DNA from 3 places in the Serratia surfactantfaciens genome. Region 1 is predicted to be linked to each of the others. Evidence: riboswitches for the same ligand, from Rfam matches in the RefSeq annotation. Region 1 holds a riboswitch; each other region holds the start of a gene.
The links. Region 1 has a riboswitch for thiamine pyrophosphate ahead of thiC (phosphomethylpyrimidine synthase ThiC). Riboswitches for the same ligand answer to the same signal wherever they lie in the genome.
Positions count from the first base shown of each region.

Region 2: another riboswitch for thiamine pyrophosphate. It lies ahead of thiM (hydroxyethylthiazole kinase); the one in region 1 lies ahead of thiC (phosphomethylpyrimidine synthase ThiC).
Region 3: another riboswitch for thiamine pyrophosphate. It lies ahead of tenA (thiaminase II); the one in region 1 lies ahead of thiC (phosphomethylpyrimidine synthase ThiC).

Region 1 is NZ_CP016948.1:4,750,541-4,758,091, forward strand. It holds gene ATE40_RS22190 (HesA/MoeB/ThiF family protein) at 1-487, opposite strand, end outside; gene thiE (thiamine phosphate synthase) at 480-1,130, opposite strand; gene thiC (phosphomethylpyrimidine synthase ThiC) at 1,123-3,066, opposite strand; TPP riboswitch at 3,181-3,305, opposite strand; gene ATE40_RS22205 (Rsd/AlgQ family anti-sigma factor) at 3,345-3,848, opposite strand; gene nudC (NAD(+) diphosphatase) at 3,950-4,717, shown strand; gene hemE (uroporphyrinogen decarboxylase) at 4,756-5,820, shown strand; gene nfi (deoxyribonuclease V) at 5,830-6,516, shown strand; gene ATE40_RS22225 (YjaG family protein) at 6,565-7,155, shown strand; gene hupA (nucleoid-associated protein HU-alpha) at 7,345-7,551, shown strand, end outside.
Region 2 is NZ_CP016948.1:3,193,480-3,201,030, reverse strand. It holds gene ATE40_RS15075 (hypothetical protein) at 1-935, shown strand, start outside; gene eno (phosphopyruvate hydratase) at 937-2,190, shown strand; gene ATE40_RS15065 (AzlC family ABC transporter permease) at 2,257-2,967, shown strand; gene ATE40_RS15060 (AzlD domain-containing protein) at 2,964-3,284, shown strand; gene ATE40_RS15055 (AraC family transcriptional regulator) at 3,291-4,130, opposite strand; gene ATE40_RS15050 (hypothetical protein) at 4,263-4,454, opposite strand; TPP riboswitch at 4,466-4,562, shown strand; gene thiM (hydroxyethylthiazole kinase) at 4,598-5,389, shown strand; gene thiD (bifunctional hydroxymethylpyrimidine kinase/phosphomethylpyrimidine kinase) at 5,389-6,189, shown strand; gene ATE40_RS15035 (inhibitor of vertebrate lysozyme family protein) at 6,274-6,732, shown strand; gene gutQ (arabinose-5-phosphate isomerase GutQ) at 6,772-7,551, opposite strand, start outside.
Region 3 is NZ_CP016948.1:2,635,878-2,643,428, forward strand. It holds tRNA gene ATE40_RS12405 (tRNA-Ser) at 276-365, opposite strand; gene mtfA (DgsA anti-repressor MtfA) at 458-1,246, shown strand; tRNA gene ATE40_RS12415 (tRNA-Asn) at 1,358-1,433, shown strand; gene gap (type I glyceraldehyde-3-phosphate dehydrogenase) at 1,488-2,498, opposite strand; gene ATE40_RS12425 (GlxA family transcriptional regulator) at 2,576-3,550, opposite strand; gene ATE40_RS12430 (SDR family NAD(P)-dependent oxidoreductase) at 3,677-4,411, opposite strand; gene ATE40_RS12435 (LLM class flavin-dependent oxidoreductase) at 4,425-5,447, opposite strand; TPP riboswitch at 5,597-5,699, shown strand; gene tenA (thiaminase II) at 5,762-6,445, shown strand; gene ATE40_RS12445 (ABC transporter ATP-binding protein) at 6,442-7,182, shown strand; gene ATE40_RS12450 (ABC transporter permease) at 7,179-7,551, shown strand, end outside.

The sequences.
Region 1 (7,551 bases):
CGAGCACCAGCAGCTGGCCGCTGAAACCGACGGCGCTGCCGCTGATCAGCGGTTTGGCGGCGGCGATGCAGGCGGCATTGACCTCATGACGGGTCGCCATATTGTCGCAGCAGTCCAGCACCAGATCTGCGCGGGCGACCGCGTCGCGCAGCGCTTGCCCCTGTAGCCGCTGCGCCAGCGGGATGAGCTCCACCAAAGGGTTCAGCGCCTGCAAATGGCGCTGCGCCAGCGCCGCCTTGCCTGTGGCGGTATCGGCGCTGCGGTAAAGGATTTGTCGCTGCAGATTGGTGACGTGCAGCTGGTCGTCGTCGGCCAGCAGCAGCGTGCCGACGCCGGCGGCGGCCAGATACAGTGAAGCCGGGGAGCCGAGCCCCCCGAGGCCGACGATTAACACTGTGGCGCGCTTGAGTTTCTCCTGGCCTTCCGGGCCGACGTCCTCCAGCAGCAGCTGGCGGCTGTAGCGCAAAAACTCCCGATCGTTAAGCATCGTTCGGATCCTCGCCTTCGATCAGCCGCAGCAGCTCGGCCGTCGCCGCGCGCCAGTCCGGCGCCTGGGTGATGGCGCTGACCACCGCCACGCTGCCGACGCCGCACGCCAGCACCGCCGGAACGCGATCGATACTGATCCCGCCGATCGCCACCGTCGGGTAATCCGCCAAGCCGGCGATGTGGCGTTTCAACTCCGCCAGCCCCTGCGGTGCCGAAGGCATGTCTTTGGTCTGAGTGGGGAAGATGTGCCCCAGCGCGATGTAGGAAGGTTTCACCGCCAGCGCGCGCGCCAGCTCGGCGTCGTCATGGGTGGAGACCCCCAGCCGCAGCCCGGCGCGATGGATGGCCGCCAAATCGGTGGTATCGAGATCTTCCTGGCCCAGATGCACACCGTAGGCGCCGTGTTTGACCGCCAGCCGCCAGTAATCGTTGATGAACAGCCGCGCCTGATAACGCCGGCCCAGCGCGATGGCGGCGGCGATATCCTGTTCAACCTGCTCGTCAGGCAGATCCTTGATGCGCAGTTGGATCGTGGTGACGCCGGCCTCCAGCAGGCGAGCGATCCACTCTACGCTGTCGACCACCGGGTAGAGCCCCAGTTTGTGAGGCGTTGCCGGGAAGGGGGTAGTGATATCAGTCATTGCTGGTCTCCTCTTGCAGCGAGGTGGCGCTGTGATACAGGTCGCTGCCGCGGGCGCGGAACTCGGCGGACATTTTTTCCATGCCGGTCAGCTGCACTTCGATCGGCTTGGCGGCCTCCTGGGCAGCGGCGTAGTCGCGCACCTCCTGCGAAATTTTCATCGAGCAGAATTTCGGCCCGCACATTGAGCAGAAGTGGGCGATCTTGCCGGACTCCTGCGGCAGGGTTTCGTCGTGATAGGCGCGCGCGGTGGCCGGATCGAGCGCCAGATTGAACTGATCTTCCCAACGGAATTCGAAGCGCGCCTTGGACATGGCGTTATCGCGGATCTGCGCGCCCGGATGGCCTTTGGCCAGATCGGCGGCGTGAGCGGCGATCTTGTAGGTGATCAGGCCCTGTTTGACGTCCTCTTTGTTCGGCAGGCCGAGGTGTTCTTTCGGCGTGACGTAACACAGCATGGCGCACCCGAACCAGCCGATCATCGCCGCGCCGATGCCGGAGGTGAAATGGTCATAGCCCGGGGCGATGTCGGTGGTCAGCGGACCGAGGGTGTAGAACGGCGCTTCGTGGCAGTGTTCCAGCTCTTCGGTCATGTTGCGGCGGATCATCTGCATCGGCACGTGGCCCGGCCCTTCAATCATCACCTGCACGTCGTATTCCCAGGCGATTTTGGTCAGCTCGCCCAGCGTATGCAGTTCGGCGAACTGGGCTTCGTCGTTGGCGTCCTGAATCGATCCGGGGCGCAGGCCGTCGCCGAGCGACAGCGAGACATCGTAGGCGGCGCAGATCTCGCAGATTTCACGGAAGTGCTGATAGAGGAAGTTTTCCTGATGGTGCGACAGGCACCATTTGGCCATGATCGAGCCACCGCGCGACACGATGCCGGTCAGGCGTTTGGCGGTCATCGGCACATAGCGCAGCAGCACGCCGGCGTGGATGGTGAAGTAGTCGACCCCTTGTTCAGCCTGTTCCAGCAGCGTATCGCGGAACATCTCCCAGGTGAGGTTCTCCGCCACGCCGTTGACCTTCTCCAGCGCCTGATAAATAGGCACGGTGCCGATGGGCACCGGGCTGTTGCGCAGGATCCATTCGCGGGTTTCATGAATATAGCGGCCGGTGGAGAGATCCATCACGGTGTCTGCGCCCCAGCGGGTGGACCACACCAGTTTCTCCACTTCTTCTTCTATCGACGACGTGACCGCCGAGTTGCCGATATTGGCGTTCACCTTCACCAGGAAATTGCGGCCGATGATCATCGGCTCCGCCTCCGGGTGGTTGATATTGGCGGGAATGATAGCGCGGCCGGCGGCCACTTCCTGACGCACGAACTCCGGCGTGATGTTGTCCGGCAGGTTGGCGCCCCAGCTCTGGCCCGGATGCTGGTGGCGCAGCACCTCGCCGCGAATGCGCTCGCGCCCCATGTTTTCGCGGATGGCGATGAATTCCATCTCCGGGGTGACGATGCCGGCACGGGCGTAGTGCAATTGGGTGACGCACTTGCCCGGCAACGCTTTGCGCGGCAGCGGCAGGTGTTCGAAACGCAGGTGATCGAGGCCTTCGTCCGCCAGCCGCTGTTGGGTGAAGCCGGAGCTGGCGCCGCTCAGGGTGGCGGTATCGCCGCGCGCGTCGATCCAGCCGGCGCGCAGCTTGGCCAGGCCGGCGTGCACGTCGAGCTCGGCTTGCGGATCGCCATACGGGCCGGCGGTGTCATACACCGGGATCGCCTCGTTCTGTTCATACTGCGGATTATCTTTGCTGCCGCCGACCAGGGTCGGGCTGAGCTGAATTTCACGCATCGGCACCTGGATATCGCTGCGCGAGCCCTGCAGGTAGATGCGGCGTGAGTTAGGGAAAGCCATACCTTGCAGCGTGTCGATAAACTGCTGGGCGGCTTCGCGTTGCGCTTTGCGGGCGCGCGGTGGATTAACGTTAGACATAGCAAGTTCCTACCAGTGTGTTGGGTTGGGAAAGTTGCTTGTCTGGAGTTCGGAGGGAGTAATGATGGTGGCCGATAAGGCAGGGCGCCCGCAAAAAGAGGGTCGTGCCTGTGGCGATAGATTACTCTTGTTCCCTTCGCGGGTATTAACCCGATCAGGTTCCGCGGATCCCGAATTAACGGTCTCAGCCTGGCTGATTCGATGAACAAATCAGGCGCTAGGCACTCCGACAAGATGCCCCCCAGTATAGGAGGGATAAGAAAAAAAACTATAAAATTTTAACGCGCCGGATCCAGCGCCTGGTCCGGCAGCGGTTGCTGCGCGGCTTCCGCCTCCAGCAGGATCAGCTTATCTTCCAGCGCAAAGCGCGCCGCCAGCGTTTCGCCGATATCCGACAGGGCCTGATGGAACTCCAGACAAACCTCCTGATCGATATCCACTTCGGTATAGCGATCGTGGAACGCCATGATCTGTTCGGTATTGGCCCACAGCTTGGGATAGATGTTCACCGCCAGCGACATTTTCGGACTGGCCGCGCCTTCCACTTGTTTGATAATTCTGTCATAGATATGAAAATGCCCTGCGGAGAGATAATCCACCAGGTTGTGGCAAAAGTTCTCCAGCGCTTTTTCATTCAGCGGCGTATGCTTTTCTTTATTCGGTTTGAGGCCTACCAGCGTGCAGTAAGCGACCAGCAACTGCTTGCGGGCCTGAAGCCATTGATCAACTAATTCATTACTACCGCCAACGCGCTGAGTCAGCCTTTCCAAACGGTTGAGCATGTTTGACTCCGTGTAAGTAATAAAAGTAACCGGTAAGTTATTAAAATGTAACAAAGCCGATTCGTAGAGTGCCAGTGAAGCTGAGGTTGTGCAACAACGATATGGAACTTGCATTAACGGGCAATGAAAACGGCTGGTGGATCGTCAGCCATGAAAGCAAACTTTGGTTACCGAACGGTGAATTGCCGTCGGGAACGGCCGCCGCCCTCGGGCTGCAGGGCCACATGGCGCGCACCATCGGTGAATGGGAGGGCGCGCCGGTTTGGCTGGTGCGCCAGGCGATGCCGCGGGAGATGGGCTCGGTGCGTCAGCTGTTGGATCAGGATCGCGGCTTGTTCCAGCTAGCCGGGCGCGGCGTGCAGCTGGCGGATTTCTACCGCTCCCATCGCTATTGCGGCTACTGCGGCCATGAGATGCACCTCAGCCGCACCGAAAGCGCCTGCCTGTGCGGCCATTGCAAGGAGCGCTACTACCCGCAGATCGCGCCCTGCGTGATCGTCGCCATTCGGCGCGAGGATCAGATCCTGCTGGCGCAGCACGTGCGCCATCGCGGCGGCATTCACACGGTGCTGGCCGGCTTCGTCGAAGTGGGCGAAACGCTGGAACAGGCGGTGGCGCGTGAAGTGATGGAAGAGAGCAACATTGAAATCAAAAACCTGCGCTATGTCACTTCGCAACCCTGGCCGTTCCCGCACTCGCTGATGATGGCCTTTATGGCCGATTACCATCAGGGCGAAATCCGTCACGATCCCAAAGAGTTGCTCAACGCCGGCTGGTATCGTTACGACCAATTGCCGCTGTTGCCGCCGCCCGGCACCGTGGCACGCCGCTTGATTGAGGACACCGTGGCGCTGTGCCGGGCAGAATAATGTACAATGGCCGGCAGATTATTAAGGGAGCCCCATAAATGACTGAGTTGAAGAACGATCGTTACCTGCGCGCGCTGTTGCGTCAGCCGGTGGATGTGACCCCCGTATGGATGATGCGCCAGGCCGGTCGTTATTTACCGGAGTACAAGGCAACCCGCGCCCAGGCCGGTGATTTCATGTCGCTGTGCAAGAACGCGGAGCTGGCCTGTGAGGTCACGCTGCAGCCGCTGCGCCGCTATGCGCTGGACGCCGCCATCCTGTTCTCCGACATTCTCACCATTCCTGACGCCATGGGGCTTGGCCTGTACTTTGAAGCCGGCGAAGGTCCGCGTTTCAGCTCACCCGTCACCTGTCGTGCCGACGTCGACAAACTGCCGGTGTTCGATCCGGAAGTGGAGCTGGGCTATGTGATGAACGCGGTGCGCACCATCCGCCGCGAGCTGAAGGGCGAAGTGCCGTTGATCGGCTTTTCCGGCAGCCCGTGGACGCTGGCGACTTACATGGTCGAGGGCGGCAGCAGCAAGGCTTTCACCAAGCTGAAGAAGATGATGTATGCCGAACCGGCGACGCTGCACCTGTTGCTGGACAAGCTGGCGGACAGCGTGATTCTGTACCTCAACGCCCAGATCAAGGCCGGTGCGCAGTCGGTGATGGTGTTCGACACCTGGGGCGGCGTACTGACCGGGCGCGACTACCGCGAGTTCTCTTTGCACTACATGCACAAGATCGTCGATGGTCTGCTGCGTGAAAACGACGGCCGCCGCGTGCCGGTGACGCTGTTCACCAAAGGCGGCGGGCAATGGCTGGAGGCGATGGCCGCCACCGGCTGCGACGCGCTGGGGCTGGACTGGACCACCGACATCGCCGACGCGCGCCGTCGCGTAGGCGACAAAGTGGCGCTGCAGGGCAATATGGATCCGTCGATGCTCTATGCTTCTCCGGCGCGCATCGCGGAAGAAGTGGAGACCATTCTGGCCGGTTTCGGCCACGGCAACGGTCATGTATTCAACCTGGGCCACGGCATCCATCAGGATGTGCCGCCGGAGCACGCCGGCGCCTTCGTCGAGGCGGTGCACGCGCAGTCGGCGAAATACCACCGCTGAGGATCCGAGGTGACCGATATGCAGGCCCTGCGCGCCGAACAGCTGCGGCGCGCCGCTGAAGTCATTCGCTATGACGATCTGCCGGCCGAACCGCCGGCGTTCATCGCCGGCGCCGACGTGGGCTTCGAACAAGAGGGGGCGGTGACGCGCGCCGCCATCGCCATCCTGCGCTATCCGTCGCTGGAACTGGTGGAGTATCAGGTGGCGCGCATCGCCACTGTCATGCCTTATATCCCGGGCTTCCTGTCGTTTCGCGAATACCCGGCGTTGTTGGCCGCCTGGGGGCAGCTGCAGCAGAAACCGGGGCTGATCTTCGTCGATGGGCACGGCATTTCACATCCGCGGCGCCTTGGCGTCGCCAGCCATTTCGGCCTGCTGGTCGATGTGCCGACCATCGGCGTGGCCAAGAAGCGCCTGTGCGGCAAATTTGCCCCGCTGGACGCCGCCGTCGGCGCGTTGGCGCCGCTGGAAGATAAGGGCGAACAGCTGGGCTGGGTGTGGCGCAGCAAGGCGCGCTGCAACCCGCTGTTCATCTCTACCGGGCATCGCGTGGGCGCCGACAGCGCGCTGGCGTGGGTGCAACGCTGTATGGCAGGCTACCGTTTACCGGAGCCGACCCGCTGGGCCGACGCCATCGCATCGCGTCGCCCGGCGTTTCAGCGCTGGTTGCAGCAGCATCCGGAGGTGTCGCGATGAGCGATTTCGGGTACACTGCGCCGCAGATAACGCGTAAGAGAGTAAATCATGCTACGTAACCCGATTCATTTACGCCTGGAACGGCTCGAGGCCTGGCAACATTTGACCTTTATGGCCAGTTTGTGCGAGCGTATGTACCCGAATTACCAGATGTTCTGCAAACAGACCGAGTTCGGCGATCCGGCGGTTTATCGCCGCATTCTGGATTTGGTGTGGGAAACGCTGGTGGTGAAGGATGCCAAGGTCAACTTCGACAGCCAGCTCGAGAAGTTGGAAGAGGCGATTCCGTCGGCGGAAGATTACGATCTTTACGGCGTTTACCCGGCAATTGATGCCTGTATCGCATTAGGGGAACTGATCCATTCGCGGCTCGGCGGGGAGACGCTGGAGCACGCCATCGCCATCAGCGAAACATCGATTCGCACCGTGGCGATGTTGGAAATGACCCAAGCCGGTAAGGAAATGACCGACGAAGAGTTGGAAAGTTTGCCGGCGGTAGAGGAAGAATGGGACATTCAATGGGAAATTTTCCGCCTGTTGGACGCCTGTGAAGAGCGCGATATAGACCTGATCAAGGGGCTGCGATCCGACCTGCGAGAGGCCGGTGTCAGCAACATCGGGATAAATTTAGCGCAATAAGGCAACAAAACGTGATTTAACGCCTGATTTGTCATGCCTTAAGGCTTCACATCCGCACCCTGTCTGGTCTACATTTGGGGGGCGTAAAAAAAGTGGCTATCGGTGCGTGTATGCAGGAGAGTGCTGTCAATCGGCATATCCGTCGCACTCGATGCTTTGCAAACGATAAACACACTGTAAGGATAACTTATGAACAAGACTCAACTGATTGATGTAATCGCGGACAAGGCTGACCTTTCCAAAGCACAAGCTAAACTGGCTCTGGAATCCACCCTGGCTGCTATTACTGAGTCTCTGAAAGAAGGTGATGCAGTACAATTGGTTGGCTTCGGTACTTTCAAAGTAAACCATCGTAGCGAGCGCACTGGCCGCAACCCGCAGACTGGCAAAGAAATC
Region 2 (7,551 bases), 1.6 Mb from region 1:
TGATCCCGGAAGCGGGCCCCTCGGGCAAAGACATTCGGGTGCGCGATGTGGTCATCAACAGCATCCTGGCCGGCTGCAAACCCGCATTCTTACCTATCGTGACGGCGACGCTGCGCGCGATGGCCGATCCCGCATTCAACTTCCAGCAATCCATCACCACCTCGTACAACGGCGGCAATCTGGTGTTGGTCAGCGGGCCGATCGCCGCTGAACTGGGGATCAGTTCCGGCCAGGGCTGTATGGGGCCGGGGTTCCGGGCCAACGCCACCATTGGCCGTGCGGTTAACCTGACCATCCTCAACGTGTGCCGCGCCTACCCGGGCAAGGCGGATCTGGGCTGCCTCGGCTCGCCGGTCGAGTTTACTTACTGTTTTGCGGAAAGCCTGGTCAACAGCCCCTGGCCGACCTTGAACGAAGAACGATTCGGGCCTGAAGCCACCAGCGTGTATCTGATGAAGGCGGAACCGCCGACCGACGTGGTTGATTTTCTGAGCCAAACGGCGGGCAGCCTGCTCGACGTGATTGTCGACAGCGCCACCCACCTGGGGCGCATGAATGCGTACATTCCGGGACGGATTTTGATTGTCCTGACGCCCGATCACGCCCAGATGCTGCATAACGCGGGCTGGAGCAAGAGCGCGCTGCGGGAATATCTGCACGCACATATCCATAACCCGCTTGGCGCCGTGCAGGGCAAAGGTCTGGTGCCCGTGAGGCCGGCGCAGTTTGCCGGCCGCGATCCCATGCCGGCGACGCGCAGCGCCCAGGATATCGATCTGGTGGTCGCGGGGGGGCGGGGCGGGCATTCCGCCATTCTGGCGAGCTGGGGCCTCTATTGCGATGCGGTGCTCACGCCGTTGACGCTGCCCGGCGGGCAACTTGCGCGCACCCTTGAAGACTTCCGGGCCGCGCCAGCAAACTTAAGGAATCACTAGCATGCCGACCATTATGGACATACGCGCGCGTGAAGTGTTTGACTCACGCGCGGACATTACGCTGGAGGTCGAAGTGGTGCTGGACAGCGGCAAGCGTGGCCGCAGCATCATTCCAACGGGGTGTTCCAAGGGCAAGCATGAGGCGATCGAGGTGCGTGATAACGATCCGCGGCGCTTCAGCGGGCAGGGCGTTTTGCGGGCGATAGACATCGTGCACACCGTGATTAAGCCGCGGCTGCGCGGCATGTCGCCCTATGCGCAAGACGAGATAGACCGCATGCTGATAGCGTTGGACGGCACCGCCAACAAAAGCCGGCTGGGGGCCAATGCGATCCTCGGCGTGTCGCTGGCGGTGGCGAATGCGGCGGCAGTGCACAGCAATCAGTCGCTGTGCGATTACGTCAGCCGCGGGCAGGCGAAATCCATGCCGCAGCCCATTTTCTCGATGTTGTCCGGCGGCATGCATGGCGACGGCAACTGCGATTTTCAGGATTATCAGGTGATCGCGCTGAATGCGGCGCATCTTGAAGCGGCGCTGCAGGTGGGTAAAAACGTGCATATGGCGCTGAAAGCCCTGCTGATGGCGCGCGGGATCGGCACCGGCGTTTCCGGCACGGGGGGATTTCTGCCGCCGCTGAGCTCCAATGAGCAGGGGCTGGCGCTGTTGCTGGAAGCCATCGGCAAAGCGGGCTATGAGCCGGGCGTGGACGTCGGCTTGAGCATGGACATCGCGGCCGAGATGTTCTTTAAAGATGGCCGCTATCACCTGGCGGCGGAAGGGCGGACGCTGACGACCACGGCCTTTATTGATTACCTGGCGTCGCTCTGCGAGCGCTATCCGATCGTGCTGATGGAAGATCCGCTGGGGGAGGACGACTTCGAGGGCTGGATTGCGCTGACGCGGCGGCTGGGTGGCCAAATCGAGCTGGTGGGCGACGATCTGTTCACGACTAATCTGGCGCGTTTTGAACAGGGCATCGCCCTGAAGATGGCCAACTCCATTTTGGTGAAACCGAATCAGGTCGGCACGCTGAGCGAAACCATGAGCCTGGTGGCGTCAGCCAAGGCAGCCGGATACGGCGTCGTGTTCTCACGGCGATCCGGTGAAACCGAAGACACCAGCATTGCCGATTTGGCGGTGGCGCTGAACGCCACCAAGGTGAAGTTCGGTTCGCTGGCGCGCACCGAGGCGATGGGCAAATACAATCAGCTGCTGCGGTTGCAGGATGCGATCGCCGATGCGCAGGCCGTCTGAACCCGCCCGCGCTTTTTACCCCTTGCCCCGTTACCGTGGGCAAGGGGGATCCACGAGAAGCCTACCATGAAGCCGATGCCTTTCTTTGTTCAGGGCAGTAAAGACGCCATGCCTCTGTTGCTGGGTTTGCTGCCCTTCGCCGTCCTGACCGGCGTCAGCGCCATTCAGGCGGGAATGACGCCCTGGGTGGCTCAACTGTCGTCGTTGTTGTTAATGTCCGGGGCTTCGCAAATTGCCGCTGCCACGCTGATGACGGCCGGCGCCGCACCGTTGGTGGTGATCGTCACGCACATTGCGATCAATTTTCGCTATGCCATCTACAGCGCCGGGCTGTCTCAGCTCAGGCTCCAGTTCAGCCCGCTGACCAAGCTGGCGGCGGCGCAGGTATTGATCGACCAGACTTACGCGCTGACGTTTTTGCGCTGCCAGGCCCAGCCGCTGAGCGCGAAAGAAAAAACGCTGTATTACTTCGGCACGGCGCTGCCGATGTGGCTGGTGTGGCAAACGGGGACGGCGGCGGGGATCCTCGCCGGTCCGTTAATTCCCGCCGCCTGGCATCTGGAGTTCGCCATCACCCTGTGCTTTATCTCGCTCCTGGTGCCAATGTTGAAAAACGCCCCCATCGTGGTGGCGGCCGCGGTTGCCGGGCTGGTTTCCGCCTTTACCTGCGGATGGCCCTATAACCTGGGGTTCTTGTTTTCGATGGCCGCGGGCGTCTTGGCCGGCGGTTTGTATCACAAGGGCAGAGGGCCTCAACGCAGCGAGGAGCCGTCATGAGCGAGACGACGATTCTATGGGTGCTGGCCATCAGCACGCTGGGCACGTTTTTACTGCGTTATTCCTTTTTGTGGCTCAACGATCGTGTGCCGTTTCCCGAGCGGGTGGGCGAATGGTTGAAACTGATCCCGGCCACGGCCATCGTGTCTCTGATCGTGCCGGCCCTGATCGCTTCACCCTCGGCGCTGTCGGCCGAAGGCGCGCCGAAACTGTGCGCGGCGATCGTGGCGACGCTGGTGATGTGGAAAACGCGCAACGCCACCTTGATGCTGTTGCTCGGGATGGCGGCGTTTTGGCTGATTCGCGGGCTTGGCTGACAACGCTCAGCGCGTGTTGGGCTTGTGCAATTGGTCGCGGTATTTTTTCGGCGTCACGTCCCGGTGGTGTTTGAAAAAGGAGATGAAGGCGCTGGTGGTGGAGAACTCGAGATAGTGAGCGATCTCGGTGATCGGTTTATCGGTGGTCAGCAACTCCAGGGCCAGTTTCAAACGCACCTGCTGGCGCCACTGCTGATAACACATGCCGGTTCCCTGAACGAACAGACGATGGATGGTGCGCTCGGAAGCGCCGCAATGGGACGCCAGCTCATTCAATCGCGGCACCATTTCACCTTTCAAATGGTAACACTGCAGGTAATTGCGCACCCGGGCATCGTTCGGCAAGGCCGGCCAGGCGGGGGAATGGGCGGCGACGCGGATTTTGTCGATGAGCAGAGATTGCAGATGGAACTCGGTTCCCGCCATCCAGTCGGTGTGGAAAGGGGAACGGCACATGGTTTCGATAACCTCTTCCAGCAGCGGAGTGAGGGTAAAGACCTCGACGTTTTTCGACAGCGGAGCGAAGCGCTGTTGGTCGAGATAGACGGCGCGAAAATCGACGTTGTCGCGCAGGATCACATTGTGGGCAACGCCGCCGGGGATCCAAAGCAACTGATGCGGCAACACGGAGCAAATGCGCGCTTCCAGCATGACGATAGCGGCGCCCGATTTGACGTAGACCAGCTGGCCTTTGGCATGCGAATGCATTCTTGAACGTAACGAATGTTCTTTCTCATCTGAGAAAGTGGCGTAGATCGACACGATGGGCGTATCGATGGCGTCGGGGTCAAAATGTTCATTAAGCAGATCTGAATTGACGAAGATGGATTCAGTGATTTCTGGCATAGCATCATGACTCATAAAATGTGTGGCTATAGTAATGAGAATTGATGAGTTGTGTCTAGCCCGTGCTTGCGTCGCTTGCATCAGGTCACGTTTTCGCTCCGGTTTGATAAGGAGTGAGCGTGTTTTCCCGCCTCAATGACGGCATCGGTCAGTTTTTTTATTATCAGTAAACTTGATGTTTTCGGGCCGCAGGCCGACGGCGGGCCGCTTCTGCCACATTCTGCCCAGCGTCTGCTCCGCCAGGCGCTCGGCCAATTTAATCGCTTGTTTGTCCGCGCCGCCGCTGGCATGATCCCGCTCAGGGATTAACGCAGCGTTGATCACAACCTATTGATTTTCATGACTCGGGGTGCCCTTCCTGGTGAAGGCTGAGAAATACCCGTATTACCTGATCTGGATAATGCCAGCGTAGGGAAGTCACGGCCGCCCAACCGGCGCCGCCTTCTTGAACGCCGGTTGGGAGGAATATGATCGCTCGACCTGATGCACTACCCGGCGCTCGCGCCGCGGCCTGTCTAACCCAATTCCAACAGCGGCCTCCGCTGATCCACTGCCTGACCAACGAAGTGGTGCAATCGCTGACCGCCAACGTGTTGCTGGCGCTCGGTGCCTCCCCGGCGATGGTGGTGGAGCCGCAAGAAGCGGCGCAGTTCAGCGCGCTGGCCGACGGCCTGCTGATCAACGTCGGCACCCTCAACGCGCTGCGCGCCGAATCGATGCGGGCGGCGGTGGCCGCCGCCAATCAGGCCGGCAAGCCCTGGACGCTGGATCCGGTGGCGGTCGGCGCGCTCTCCTACCGCACCGCCTTCGCTAAACAGCTGCTGGACGAGCAACCGGCGGCGATACGCGGCAATGCCTCGGAAATCATGGCGCTCAGCGGGTTGCTGGCCAGCGGCCGCGGCGTGGACAGCGGTGACGATTCGCTGGCGGCACTGCCCGCCGCGCGTGAGCTGGCGCTGCGCAGCGGCGCGGTGGTGGCGGTCACCGGCGTGGTGGATTACGTCACCGACGGCCAGCGCGACTGGGCGATCGAAGGCGGCTCCCCGCTGATGACGCGGGTGGTGGGCACCGGCTGCGCGCTGTCGGCGGTGGTGGCGGCGTTTTGCGCGCTGCCGGGCGATCGCCTGGACAACGTGGCGACCGCCTGCCGGGCGATGTCCCATTGCGGCGGCCTCGCAGCCAAACAGGCCGCCGGGCCGGGCAGCTTTACACCGGCGTTCCTCGACGCGTTGTATCAACTGCGCGGGGAGGATCTGTGATGAATCGTATCAACGCGCTGACCATCGCCGGCACCGATCCCAGCGGCGGCGCCGGTATTCAGGCCGATCTGAAAGCTTTCTCGGCGCTTGGCGCCTACGGCACTTCGGTGATCACCGCGCTGGTGGCGCAGAATACCCGCGGCGTGCAGTCGGTGTATTACATCGATCCGGCGTTCGTCGCCGCGCAGCTGGACTCGGTGTTCAGCGACGTGCGCATCGACAGCGTCAAGATCGGCATGCTGGCCAACGCCGACATCGTGCAGGCGGTGGCCGAACGCCTGCGCCATTATCGGCCGGAGTTCGTGGTGCTGGATACCGTGATGCTGGCGAAAAGCGGCGATCCGTTGCTGGCGCCAGAGGCGGTGGCCTCGATTCGCAGCGAGCTGTTGCCACTGGTGTCGATCATTACGCCGAATCTGCCGGAAGCGGCGGCGCTGCTGGCGTGCGCGCCGGCGGAAGATGAAGCGCAGATGCGCGAACAGGGGCGGGCGCTGCTGGCGATGGGCTGCCAGGCGGTGTTGATGAAGGGCGGCCACCTGAGCGAAAGCGAGAGCCCGGACTGGCTGTTTACCGCAGAAGGCGAGCAGCGCTTTACCGCGCCGCGCGTCGCCACCCGCCACACCCACGGCACCGGTTGCACGCTCTCGGCCGCGCTGGCGGCGCTGCGCCCGCGCCATGCCGACTGGGCGGCGACGGTAGCCGCCGCCAAGGACTACCTGCAAAAAGCGCTGCAACAGGCGGATACGCTGGAAGTGGGGCACGGCATCGGGCCGGTGCATCATTTCCACGCCTGGTGGTGAGTCAACTTTTTGCCGCAACCGTGGTCTGACTAGTTCAGGCCCGGTTTTACGGGCGAAACCTGATTTAACCTAGGGAGAAGCACTATGACGGGACACCAGACGCTGCGTTGCGCCCTCTTCGGCGTACTGCTTAGCTTCAGCGCGGGCAGCTTGGCCCAGCAGATCGTCACCACATCGGATTTGATTCAGCAGCCGGGGTATCAGGCCAGCTGGCAAAATATGGTGAAAGGCCAGGCGCGGATGCCGGGCTGGGCACGCAAGGGCGTCGGCACCTCTACGCCGGCGCAGAATCTGAACTGGAAGGGCAAAGAGTATCTGGTTGGCAACCTGTGCAAACCGCACGACTGCGGCAACAACTTTTTAATCGTAGCGTTCAGCGCGGATAAATCCCAGGCCTGGGGCGTGCGGGTCGAGGTGGCGGACCGGCCGGAAGCCGTCGATCACCCGAAGAAGTACGCCAAGTATCAGTGGCTCGGCAAGCCGGATGAAGATATGAAGGCACTGCTGAAGCAGCAGTTCGAGAACAATCCTGACTGGAAATAATCTGGCTGGGGGCGCCGCTGCAGGCGCCCCCAGCACCGATCAGCCGATGCCGGCCTGATGCAGATCGTGCAGGTTGAGCGCCCCCACCAGTACGCCGTCCATATCGACCACCGGGGCTGCGCTGATGTGCTGTTCGTGCAGCGCTTCCAGCGCTTCGCCGGCACGCCACTGCTCCGGCAGCCGATAGCCGGGGCGGGTGATCGCCGGGCTGAGCGGATCCTGCAGGCTATTGCCTTTCACCAGCCAGCGGCGCAGGTCGCCGTCGGTAAACACCCCCACCACCCGTTGCTGCGTGTCGCAGACCGCCACTAACCCGAGCCCGGTGCGGCTCAGTTCCAGCATCGCTTCCATCACGTTGGCGCTTTCGCTCACGCGCGGCAGGCGATCGCCGGTGCGCATCAGGTGATGCACGCGGTTCAGCAGGCGCGCCCCCAGGCTGCCGCCCGGGTGCGAACGGGCGAAGTCTTCCGCGTTGAAACCGCGATGGCGCATCAGCGCCATCGCCAGGGCGTCGCCCATCATCAGAGTGTTGACCGCGCTGGAGGTCGGCGCCAGCCCCATCGGGCAGGCTTCGCGCTCGACGCCGATATCCAGTACGCAGGCCGCGGCCTGCGCCAGAGGAGACTCTTTGCCGCCGGTGATGGCGATCACCGGAATGCCGTTCTCCGCCAGCAGCGGCAGGATCAGGTCCAGCTCTTTGGCGCGGCCGGAGTAGGAGATGAACACCACCACGTCGTCGGCGCCGATCATGCCGAGATCGCCGTGCAGCGCTTCCGCCGGGTGCACGAAGAACGACGGCGTGCCGGTGCTGGCCAGCGA
Region 3 (7,551 bases), 2.1 Mb from region 1:
GGCAGGCATGATCACCGTAGCCGTTTCATACGCTCAGCCTGATTGACAGGCCGCAGCCACGTTCTTGTCTCAAGCGCCGCATCGTATTTGAGCGCAACATAGCTCACAAAATGAAGAACATAATCGTAAAATGCTATTCGTTGATAATGCACGGGTTATAATGCGAAACGGGATGCCGACCAACGCAAACACGTTGCAAATCGAACGGTTACAGCGCATTAGACAGAAGAAAATGAAAAGGAATTTGAATCGATGGGTAATAACGCGGGGGGAAGTGGCGGAGAGAGGGGGATTTGAACCCCCGGTAGAGTTGCCCCTACTCCAGTTTTCGAGACTGGTCCGTTCAGCCGCTCCGGCATCTCTCCTGACAACGCTTGCTATCATGCCCGCTTTTGCGGCATTTTTACAGCACTAGCATGCAGCCGAACGTTCAAGTGATGACTTTACGAGCAACCTGATGATTAAATGGCCGTGGAAAGCGACTCAACCCTCTCAACCCCAGGCAGACATTCAGGCCCAGTGGCAAGACGCGCTGGCGATCCCGCTGCTCTCGCCGCTGGATGAGCAGGAGCGGCAGCGGCTGGTGGCCGTCGCCGGGCAGATTTTGCAGCAAAAGCGCATCGTACCGCTGCAGGGGCTGCAGCTCACTTCACAAATGCAGGCGCGCATCGCCCTGCTGTTCGCCTTGCCGGTGCTGGAGCTCGGCGCGGAGTGCCTCGACGGCTTCAACGAAATCCTGCTCTACCCCACCCCGTTCGTGGTGGAAGACGAATGGCAGGACGAGATCGGCCTGGTGCACTCGGGGCCGGTGGTGCAGTCTGGCCAAAGCTGGGAACAGGGGCCGATCGTGCTCAATTGGCAAGACGTGCAGGACTCTTTCGATCTTTCCGGTTTTAACCTGGTGATCCACGAAGCGGTGCACAAGCTGGATATGCGCAACGGCGGCGTCGCCACCGGCGTGCCGCCGATCCCGCTGCGCGAGGTGGCTGCCTGGGAACACGATCTGCACGCCGCGATGGAAAGCCTGCAGGACGAGATCGACATGGTCGGCGAAGAGGCCGCCAGCATGGACGCCTACGCCGCCACCGATGCGGCCGAGTGCTTTGCCGTGCTGTCGGAGTATTTTTTCAGCGCCCCCGAGCTGCTGGCCGAACGTTTCCCGGCGCTGTATCAGCACTTTTGCCGCTTCTACCGCCAGGATCCGCTGGCGCGTCTGCTGCGCGGCCAGGCGGAAAACGACGCGTAATGGGCTGATTGACGGGCGCATTGCTCAGATACCGAGCAGTCGAACCGCTCAAGGCAATTTAGCGTTGACACACCCGGGGCTGCTGGATATCATGCGCCCCGTTCACACGATTCCTCTGTAGTTCAGTCGGTAGAACGGCGGACTGTTAATCCGTATGTCACTGGTTCGAGTCCAGTCAGAGGAGCCATATTTAGAGAAGCCCGCTTAAGGAAACTTAAGCGGGCTTTTTGCTATTGGACGTTTACAGCCCGCGTTTTTCCATCAGCAGCGCCAGATCGACCAACCGATTGGAGAAGCCCCACTCGTTGTCATACCAGGCGAGCACTTTCACCAGGTTGCCGCCGATGACCAGCGTGGACAAACCATCGATAATCGATGAGCGCGCATCGCCCCGGTAGTCGCTCGACACCAGCGGTTCATCGCTGTACCCCAGGATCCCTTGCAGCGGGCCGGACGCCGCCGCCGCGCGGAAAGCGGCGTTGATCTCCTCCACCGTCGCCGGGCGTTTCAGCGTCACCGTCAGATCGACGATCGAAACCACCGGCACCGGCACCCGCAGCGAGTAACCGGTCAACCGGCCGTCCAGATCCGGGATCACCTTGCCGAGCGCCTTGGCCGCACCGCTGGAATAAGGCACGATCGATTCCGCCGCCGCCCGCGCGCCGCGCAGATCTTTTTCCGGCTGATCGTGCAGCGCCTGGCTGTTGGTATAGGCATGAGTGGTGTTCATCAGCCCGTATTCGATACCGAACGCCTGATGCAACACCTGCGCGGCGGGCGCCAGCCCGTTGGTGGTACAGCTGCCGTTGCTGACCACTTTATGCAGCGCCGGATCGTAGAGCGAGTCGTTAACGCCCATGACGATGGTAATGTCGTCGTTCTTGGCCGGCGCCGAGATAATCACCCGCTTGGCGCCGCCGTGCGTAATGTGCACTTCCGCTTTGGCCTTGTCGGTAAAGAAGCCCGTCGCTTCGATAACCACGTCCACGCCCACGCTGCTCCAAGGGATCTCGGCGGGATCGCGCTGCGAAAATACCTGAATCGGCCGGCCGTCCAGCAGCAGCTGGTTGTCGCCGGCTTCCACCCTGGCCGCCAGCGTGCCGGAAAGCGTGTCGTATTTCAGCAGGTGCGCCAGCGTTTTGCTGTCCGTCAGATCGTTGATCGCCACCACTTCGAAATCGCTGCGCCCCAGCGCCGCGCGCAGCACGTTGCGTCCGATCCTGCCGAAGCCATTAATGCCTACTCTCACCATGATGATCTCCTCGTTTTGGGCTTTGCCTCAAATCTAGCCCTGCCCCGAGGCGGCGTAAATGACGTTTACCAATCAATTTACGCCAAATTGCGCGCATGGAAGCGCTCACGGTATTCGCTCGGGGTCAACTGCAGTTTGCGTTCAAACACGCGCCGCAGGTTAAGGCCGTTGCCGAAGCCGGTGGCCAGGGCGACCTGTTCGATGCCTTCCGCACTCTGCTCGAGGCGCTGCCTGGCGGTATGCAACCGCCCCTCTTCGACGAATTTGGCGGGAGAAATGCCCGTCTCGCGGGTGAACACCCGGGTAAAGTTGCGCGGGCTCATCGCCACGCGCTCGGCCAACCGATCGACGCTGAGATCGTCGGCGAGGTTCTCCAGGATCCAGGACTGCAGGTCGCGGATCGGGCCCGGCGATTTGGCCTGGTTGAGCGGGTAGCGGCTGAACTGCGCCTGCCCGCCGGGGCGGCGCAGAAACATCACCAGATCCTGAGCCACTTCGCGCGCCTGCACGAAGCCGTAGTCGTCCTCCACCAACGCCAGCGTCAGATCGAAGCCGGAACTGACGCCGCCGGAGGTCCAAATCGGCCCGTCCTGCACGTAGATCGGGCCGTTTTCGACCTGCACCTGCGGGAAGCGCGCCTGCAGCGTTTCCGCCAGCCGCCAGTGGGTGGTCGCCCGTCGTCCGTCCAGCAAGCCGGCCTCGGCCAGCAGCAGAGCCCCGCCGCAGACCGAGGCGATACGGCGCGCTTGCGGGGCCGCGCGGCGCAGCCAATCCGCCACCAGGGCGCCCTCTTCTTCGGTCGCCCCTTTGCCGGCGACGATGACGGTATCGCGCGGCAGGGCCGGGTCGAGATCCGCCAGGCGATGATCGGCCAGCAGGCTCAGACCGGACAGGCCGTGTACCACCCGATGGGATTGCGTGGTGGCGACCGCGATCTGATACAGCGGCGCCTCGGCAGGGCTCAGGCGATTGGCCTGCATCAGAATATCGGCGATGCCCGCCGCTTCGAACAGCATGCCCCCTTCGGGGACGATAATCAGAAATGTGTGCATGGCGATAATATAAATAACAATCAAAACAGGCCAGGCAACCACTGTATAAGAAAAGCCCCGTCGGTTCACCCTGCGGGCATAAAAAAGCCCGCCGATAACCACCGACGGGCCAGGAGAACGCGGCCATCAGGCCTGAGGCAAACTCACCTCGCTCACGCGCGCCAACTGCGCCAGCAGCGCCGTTTGAAACGCCTCGTCGTGCACCGCCGCATGAGGATCCAACCGCTGCTGATGGTGCCAATAACCGCCGGAAACCAGGGCCTGCGGCTCATCACTGCTCACCAGCCACGCCTGCGTCACGTGTCCCAGCGCCAGATCGTCGGGCGCGTCCGCGCCGCCCATTTTGGTCGGCACCCAGCCGGGATCGACTGCGCTGCTGATGACGTCGGGCCACAGGCGCGCCACGGCGGCGGCCAGCGCGGTGACGAACAGCTTGCTGTCCGAATAGGAGCCGGCTGCGCCGCCAAGCCAATCCACGCCGTTCAGTTCCGCTACGCCGTCAAAGTGCATGCTGCTGCTCAGGTAGACGATGCGATCGGGGCGTTCGATCAGGGCCGTCAGCAGATAGGGCGCTATCACGTTCACCGGCATCACCTGCGGCCCGGTGAACATGCCGGCGTTGTGGATCACCGCATTCGGGCGGCCGAGGCGATTCACCTGCTCGGCGACCTGCCGGATCTGCTGCACCTCGGACAGGTCGCCAATCACCGCCTGCGCGCCCTGATCCAACAGATCGCGCACTGCCTCCAGACGGCCGGGGGCGCGCGCATGCAGGATAACCTGATGCCCTTCGTCCAACAGCGTTTGCGCGGCGGCGCGGCCCAGCCCGTCCACCGAGCCGGTAATGAAAATACGTGACATGCCAGTCCTCCGTTTAGCGCCAGCCGAGCGCCGGCGCGACATGGGTTAAAATCGATTCGATAACGTGGGCGTTGTAATCCACGCCCAGCTGGTTAGGCACGGTCAGCAGCAGCGTATCCGCTTCGGCGATGGCCTCGTCCTGCGCCAGCTGCTCGATCAGCGCGTCCGGCTCGGCAGCATAGCTGCGGCCGAAGATCGCCCGGGTCTGCGCGTCGATATACCCCAGCTGATCGCCCTCTTTGCCACCGCCGCCGAAGTAATTGCGATCCCGCTGATCCACCAGCGCAAAGATACTGCGGCTCACGGAAACCCGCGGCTCGCGCGCATGGCCGGCCTCTTGCCAGGCGGCGCGATAGGCGCGGATCTGCTTGGCCTGCTGGATATGGAAGGGTTCGCCGGTCTCGTCGTTCTTGAGCGTCGAGCTTTGCAGGTTCATACCCAGCTTCGCCGCCCAGACGGCGGTCGCGTTCGAACCGGCACCCCACCAGATGCGATCGCGCAGCCCGGCGGAAAACGGCTCCGGCCGCAGCAGCCCGGGCGGATTGGGGAACATCGGCTGCGGATTGGGTTCAGCGAACCCTTCGCCGCGCAGCGCTTCCAGAAAGACTTCGGTATGGCGGCGGGCCATGTCCGCGTCGGTTTCCCCCTCGGCCGGGGCATAGCCGAAATAGCGCCAGCCGTCGATCACCTGCTCCGGCGAGCCGCGGCTGATGCCGAGCTGCAAACGCCCGCCGGCGATCAGATCCGCCGCGCCGGCGTCCTCCACCATATACAGCGGGTTTTCATAGCGCATGTCGATCACGCCGGTGCCGATCTCGATGCGTTGGGTTTTGGCGCCGATGGCGGCCAGCAACGGGAATGGCGATCCCAGCTGGCGCGCGAAGTGGTGCACACGAAAATAGGCGCCGTCCGCCCCCAGATCTTCGGCGGCGACCGCCAGATCGATAGACTGCAGCAGCGCATCCGCCGCTGAACGGGTGCCGGACTGAGCGGAAGGCGACCAGTGGCCAAACGAGAGAAAACCAATCTTTTTCATCGGGAATCGTCCTCAAAGGCAAAACATAGGCCTACAGTGACAAAAACCGCGCGCTCTGCGCCAGCAAAATCGCCCCCGATCGCACTAAACGAACCGATTGCCGCGCCGCCGCCCGACGATTGTAATCAAAAAACAAATGTCGTATAACAAGCAGCTCCGAGGGGTGTCCTGTTACGGGCTGAGATGGCGTAAGCCGAACCCTTTGAACCTGATCTGGGTCATGCCAGCGAAGGGACGGTTAGGCAACAACGCAATCACCCGTTGCCTGTTCATACCTCAGCGTGCCCGGATCTCCACTGACTCAAGGAGGTCCCATGTCCATCACCACCCTGTTCGAAAGCGGTCTTTACGGCCGGCTGCGGCAACAAGCCGGCAGCCACTGGCAGGACTACGTCGATCACCCGTTTCTGCAGCAGTTGGCCGCCGGTACCTTGCCCGAACGCGCTTTTCGTCGCTACCTGACCCAGGACTATCTGTTCCTGCTGCACTTCGCCCGCGCCTACGCGCTGCTGGTCAGCAAGCTGCGCACCCTGCCAGAGATGCGCGCCGCCACCGCCTCGCTCAACGGCATCGTCGCCGAACTGCCGCTGCACGTGGCCTACTGCGCCGAATGGGGGTTGAACGAGGCGCAGATCGCCGCCCAGCCGGAAGCGGCGGAGACCATGAACTACACCCGCTACGTGCTGGATATCGGCCATGCCGGCGACGCCCTCGATCTGCTGGCCGGCCTGCTGCCCTGCGTGGCCGGCTATGCCGAAATCGGCCTGCGGCTGCTGCACGATCCCGCCACCAAAATGGAGGGGAATCCTTACGCCTCCTGGATCCGCAACTACGGCGACGAGGGCTATCTGGCCGGCGTGCGCGCCGCCATCGAACTGCTGGAGACCGTCGGCCATCAGCGCGGGGCGCAGAGCCGCCTCACCGAGCTGGCGCAGATTTTCACCACCGCCACCCAGCTGGAATCGGCATTTTGGCAAATGGGGCTGAACGCCTCATGACCTCCCCGCTTCTCCCGCCCGGCATCCAGGTGCGGGATCTCAGCCTGCGTTTTGGTCAGCAAATCGTCTTCGACCGGCTGAGCTTCGACATCGCCGGCGGCAGCTTCGTCGCCCTGCTCGGCGCCAGCGGCGCCGGCAAAACCAGTTTGCTGAAGATCATCGCCGGGCTGGCGCAGGCCAGCTCAGGCACGGTGAGCGGCAGCGACGGCCTGCCGATCGCCGGGCGCATCGCCTACATGGGGCAGAAAGACCTGCTCTACCCCTGGCTGACTATCGAGGAGAACGTCGCCCTCGGCTCGCGGCTGCGCGGCGAAGCGCCGGATCGGGCGTGGGCGGCGCACCTGCTTGAACGCGTAGGCCTGGCCGCGCATGGCCGCAGCCTGCCCGCCGCGCTGTCCGGCGGCATGCGCCAGCGCGCCGCCATCGCCCGCACGCTCTACGAACGCCAGCCGATCGTACTGATGGACGAGCCCTTTTCCGCGCTGGACGCCATCACCCGCGCCGAGATCCAGAGCCTGGCCGCCGAGCTGCTGGCGCAAAACACCGTGCTGCTGATCACCCACGATCCGATGGAGGCCTGCCGCCTGAGCCACCGCCTGCTGGTGCTGTCGCCCTGGCCGCTCGGTCTCGACGATAGCCACTGCATCAAAGGGCAGCCGCCGCGCGCGCCGGATGACGCCGACCTGCTGAAAAGTCAGGCCGAGCTGCTGCAGCAGATGGTGAGGGCGGCGCAATGAATATCGCCAAAGAACGCGGGCTTACCCGCCTGCGGCGCGGGCTGACGGTGTTCGCCGGCCTGCTGCTGCTGTGGTGGCTGGCAGGGCAAAGCGGCATCCCGGCCTTTCTGCTGCCCACACCGGGCGCGGTGGCGCAGGCGCTGTGGGACGGGCGCGGCTACCTAGCCTGGCACACGCTGGTCACCGCTTCGGAGATCGTCAGCGGGCTGGTTCTGGGCGTGTTGCTCGGTGCGGCGCTGGCGCTGTGCATGATCTTCTCACCGCGCCTGCAGCGTTGGCTGATGCCGCTGGTGCTCACCAGCCAGGCGATACCGGTGTTTGCCCTGGCCCCGCTGCTGGTGCTGTGGTTCGGCTTCGGCATGAGCGCCA